2 regions of the Janthinobacterium leeuwenhoeki genome follow, and region 1 is predicted to be linked to the other one. Evidence: predicted binding sites of a transcription regulator. Region 1 holds the regulator's gene; the other holds the start of a gene.
The links. The regulator sigma-54, encoded in region 1, starts transcription at its own class of promoters, with help from an activator protein. The targets are predictions, from matches to a motif close to TGGCANGNAANCTGCTTT.

Region 1 (2,401 bases):
ACGGGCACATTCTAGCGCCTGTGAGGGAGACATAGCGCTCAACAGCTACTGGCGCAAAAAAGGGCGCACTGTGCGCCCTTAGTTGATCACAACCGGTTGAAAGTCGCAGGCCGCTTAGGCGGCGGCGAATTCTTCTTCCGAATTGTCTGGCAGATGCTTGATCGCCTCTTTACCGTGCCCTTGCACTTTGGTTTTGTATTTCATCACTTGCCTATCGAGCTTGTCGATCAGGCTATCGATTGCGGCATACAGGTCTTGCGCCAGGCTTTCCACATAGACAGTTTTGCCACTCAGGCGCAGGTTGACTTCGGCCTTTTGACGTTTTTCTTTCTCTTTGAGGTTATCCACGGTCAGAATCACGGCAATATCGATGACTTGATCGAAATGACGTTTCACGCGCTCCAGCTTCGTTTGTACGTATTCACGGATGGCTGGTGTCACTTCGAGATGATGTCCGCTGATGGTGAGATTCATACACACTCCTAAAGATGATCGGGTTCGTGCGGTCCATCCTATCCGGCCCGCAGAGGAACCGAAAAAAACTTACAAACACTTACGCAGGCTCACTGGCGGAATTTTCAACGCTTCCCGGTATTTGGCAACAGTACGTCGCGCAATCACCATGCCTTGTTCCCCCAGCATGTCCGCAATCTTACTGTCGGATAAAGGATTTTTAGGGTCTTCTGCTCCTGTCAGTTGCACGATCAATGCCCGTATCGCCGTCGATGACGCTTCGCCCCCCGCTTCGGTGGCGACGTGGCTACCAAAGAAATATTTCAACTCGAACATGCCGTGCGGGGTCAGCATGTACTTTTGAGTTGTTACCCGCGAGATAGTGCTCTCGTGTAAACCCAGTGTATCAGCTATTTCACGGAGCACAAGGGGGCGCATGGCAACGGCGCCATGCGAGAAAAAGTTCTTTTGTCTTTCTACTATCGCCTGCGCCACGCGCAGGATCGTGTCGAAGCGCTGGCGCATATTCTTGATCAGCCACTTGGCTTCCTGCAACTGTGCGCCCATGGCGCCCTCGCCCTTGCCCTGCTTCAACAAGTTGGCGTACATGGCGTTGACGCGCAGGCGCGGCATGACGTCGTTGTTCAGGGTGACTTGCCAGCCATTGCGCGCGCGCTTGACGACGACGTCGGGCACCACGTAATCGGACACGTCCGAGGCAAACACGGCGCCCGGATGCGGATTGCACTGACGAATCACGGTCTGCGCTTCGCGCAAGTCTTCATCGTCGCAATCGAGGGCTTTTTTCAGCTTGTTGAAATCGCGCTGGGCAAACCAGGCCAGGTGCTTTTCCACGATGACGAGGGCCATGCGGCGCGTCACCATGGCGATATGCGGCAAACGCTTGATTTGCAGGGCCAGGCATTCGGAGGCATTGCGCGCGCCCACGCCCGGCGGATCAAAACTTTGCAGCAGCGACAAGGCCGTGCGCATCTCGTCGGCGTCGATTTCCAGCTCTTCCGGCAGGCGCGCCAGGATCTCGTCGAGCGACTCTTCCAGGTAGCCATTGTCGTCGAGCGCGTCGATGATCAGCTCGACCAGCGCGCGGTCGCGCAATTCGAGCACCGTCACGCGCATCTGCTCCATCAGGTGTTCGCGCAGGGTGCAGTGATGGGCTTCGAGTTGCGGGCGCGAATCTTCGTCATCGGGCGCCTTGCCCCGGCTCGCCTCGCTCCAGTCGCTGTCGCCGCCGTCCGCAGCGGCCGGGCCCTCGCTGGCCTCGCCGTCAAAGGTTTCCGCTTCCGCCGGCGCCGCCGGCGCTTCCTGGCCAGGCGGCTGGGGCGGTGCTTCTGCCGGCGCGGCCGTGGAACTCAAAGCCCCGTCGGACAGCAGGCGCAGCGAACGGTCGAGCGGATCGTCCAGGCGCTCGAGCAAGGGATTGTCCGTCAGCAATTGCTCCAGTTCCTGGTGCAATTCCAGGGTAGACAATTGCAACAGGCGTATCGATTGCTGCAACTGCGGCGTCAGTGCCAGGTGCTGCGAAGTGCGCAGCTGCAATGATTGTTTCATTGGCTCACATGCGGAAGTGTTCGCCCAGATAGACCCGGCGTACCGACTCGTTCGCGATGATGTCGTCGGGGCGTCCTGACGCCAGCACCGAGCCCTGGTTGATGATGTAGGCACGGTCGCAAATACCCAGCGTCTCGCGCACATTATGATCGGTGATCAGCACGCCGATATTGCGCTCCTTCAAGAAACGCACGATGCGCTGGATCTCGATCACGGCAATCGGATCGACGCCGGCGAACGGCTCGTCGAGCAGCACGAAACGGGGGTCGGTAGCCAGCGCGCGGGCGATTTCCACGCGGCGGCGCTCGCCGCCCGACAGGGACAGGGCCTGGTTCTCGCGCAGCTTTTCAATCTGCAAGTCGGCCAGCAGTTTATCCAG
Region 2 (2,401 bases), on a different contig from region 1:
GACCATCCGGACTGAACCGTTGCCGCAGGTGGTCGCGTCCCTGACCTGCCAGGCGACCGTGCAGGACGTGGCGGCGCATCTGCCCGATGTCGAGATGCTACCGTTGAGTAAATAATCCAGAGAAAGAAATCATGAAAAAAATCTATATCAGCCTGATCGGCCTGATGCTGTTGGCCGGCTGCGGCAGCAAGGGCGAGAGCGGCGGGCAATCGAGTGCCGCGCGTCTCGACGGCAAGGAAAAGGGCAGCGACTTTCTTGCCTATGAACATAATGTCGGCGTCGATACGAATGAAGCGCAAGTGCGGCCCCTGTATGAAAAAGTGGTCGCCGCCTGCAAGGCCGATACGGACAATGTCTGTCTGTTGCTCGATTCGAGCGTCGACAGCGGCCGCTACGTGCACGCGCGCATCAGCATGCGCGCCAAGCCGGCCGGCATCAAGAAGCTGGTCGCGCTGGTCGCGGCCGGAGGCGACATCACCAGCCAGGGCACCAAGGTGGAAGACCTGGGCCGTCCTGTGCTCGACAGCAAGAAACGCCTGGAAATGCTCAAGCAGTACCAAGCCCAGCTGCAAGACCTGGAAAAGCGCTCGGGCACGAACGTCGACGCCCTGATCAAGGTGACCAAGGAGCTGGCGACCGTGCAAGTGGAACTGGAGCAGGCGACGGCGGCCAATGCGTTGTTGATGCAGCGCATCGATACGGACTTGCTGAACGTGGCCATCAGCGCCGAAGGCCGGCAATCGTTCTGGCGGCCCGTCAAGCGCGCGCTGGGCAATTTCACGGAAAACCTGTCGGAAGGCGTGGCCAACGCCATCACGGCCATGGCGTACATCCTGCCGTGGCTGATCGCTTTCGTGCTGCTGTTCCCGCTGGGACGCAAGGGCTGGCGCCGCTTGAGAGGCCTGCCGCGCAAGGATTGATGCGTATGGAGTAACTTCTTCGGCGCACCGTTTTACGGCAATTTGAAACCTGGCTGCACAGTCCTTGTGCAACCAGGTTTTTTTTTCGTGCGGCGAGAGCCGCATGCACCATGGCGCACGCCTGCCGGCGCTGGCATGCATTCTGCTTTAACAACTTCGCAGGCCCAGCCCGACCCCCACGAACTCATCACAGGAGTCCCCATGTCACGACGCATCATCCTGAAAGCGGCCGCCGCCGGCGCCCTGGCCCTGGCCACGTACACCACCATGCAGGCGGCCCTGGCCGCCGACACCATCAAGGTGGGCATCTTGCACTCCCTGTCGGGCACCATGGCCATTTCCGAAACGTCGCTGAAAGATGTGGCGCTGATGACGATCGCCGAGATCAATGCCAAGGGCGGCGTGCTGGGCAAGAAACTGGAAGCCGTCGTCGTCGACCCCGCGTCGAACTGGCCCTTGTTTGCGGAAAAAGCGCGCCAGCTTGTGGCGCAGGACAAGGTTGCCGTGGTGTTCGGCTGCTGGACGTCTGTCTCGCGCAAGTCGGTTTTACCCGTGTTCAAGGAACTCAACAGCCTGCTGTTTTACCCGGTGCAATACGAAGGCGAGGAGCTGGAAAAGAATGTGTTTTATACGGGCGCCGCGCCGAACCAGCAGGCGATACCCGCCGTGGAATACCTGATGAGCAAGGATGGCGGCGGCGCCAAGCGCTTCGTGCTGCTGGGCACGGATTACGTGTATCCGCGCACCACCAACAAGATACTGCGGGCCTTCCTGAAAAGCAAAGGCGTCAAGGATAGCGATATCAGCGAGGTCTACACGCCGCTCGGCCATGCCGATTATCAAACCATCGTCGCCAACATCAAGAAGTTTTCGACAGGCGGCAAGACGGCCGTCATTTCCACCATCAATGGCGATTCCAACGTGCCGTTCTACAAGGAACTGGGCAATGCGGGCTTGAAAGCCACGGACGTGCCCGTCGTCGCGTTTTCCGTGGGCGAGGAAGAGCTGCGCGGCATCGATAGCAAGCCCTTGCTGGGTCATCTGGCGGCGTGGAATTATTTTGAATCCGTCAAGAATCCCGTCAACACGGCCTTCATCAAGCAGTGGAAAACGTATGCCGTGGCGCAAAAGTTGCCGAACGCGGGTTCGGTGGTGACGAACGACCCGATGGAAGCGACCTATGTCGGCATCCACATGTGGGCGCAAGCCGTGGAAAAGGCGAAATCGACGGACACGGACAAGGTGATCGCCGCCATGGCTGGCCAGAGCATGAAAGCACCATCGGGCTTCACCTTGACCATGGACCCGACCAACCATCACTTGCACAAGCCCGTGATGATCGGCGAGATCAAGGCCGATGGGCAATTCAATGTCGTGTGGAAAACCAAGGAACCGATCCGTGCCCAGCCGTGGAGCCCGTTTATCAAGGGTAATGAGGGCAAGCAAAAGCTGTAGGCGCCGCGTTGTTTTATTAAACCCCA

Region 2: urtA (urea ABC transporter substrate-binding protein) is a predicted target of sigma-54. The motif match lies at 1,052-1,069, and genes of this name have one in related genera.

What each region holds. Positions count from the first base shown of each region.
Region 1 covers NZ_JBNYXT010000030.1:25,713-28,113, reverse strand. The annotation lists gene hpf (ribosome hibernation-promoting factor, HPF/YfiA family) at 115-474, opposite strand; gene ACQ4WS_RS19860 (RNA polymerase factor sigma-54) at 544-2,022, opposite strand; gene lptB (LPS export ABC transporter ATP-binding protein) at 2,027-2,401, opposite strand, start outside.
Region 2 covers NZ_JBNYXT010000013.1:91,141-93,541, reverse strand. The annotation lists gene ACQ4WS_RS12905 (hypothetical protein) at 1-15, shown strand, start outside; gene ACQ4WS_RS12900 (DUF4349 domain-containing protein) at 132-920, shown strand; gene urtA (urea ABC transporter substrate-binding protein) at 1,122-2,375, shown strand.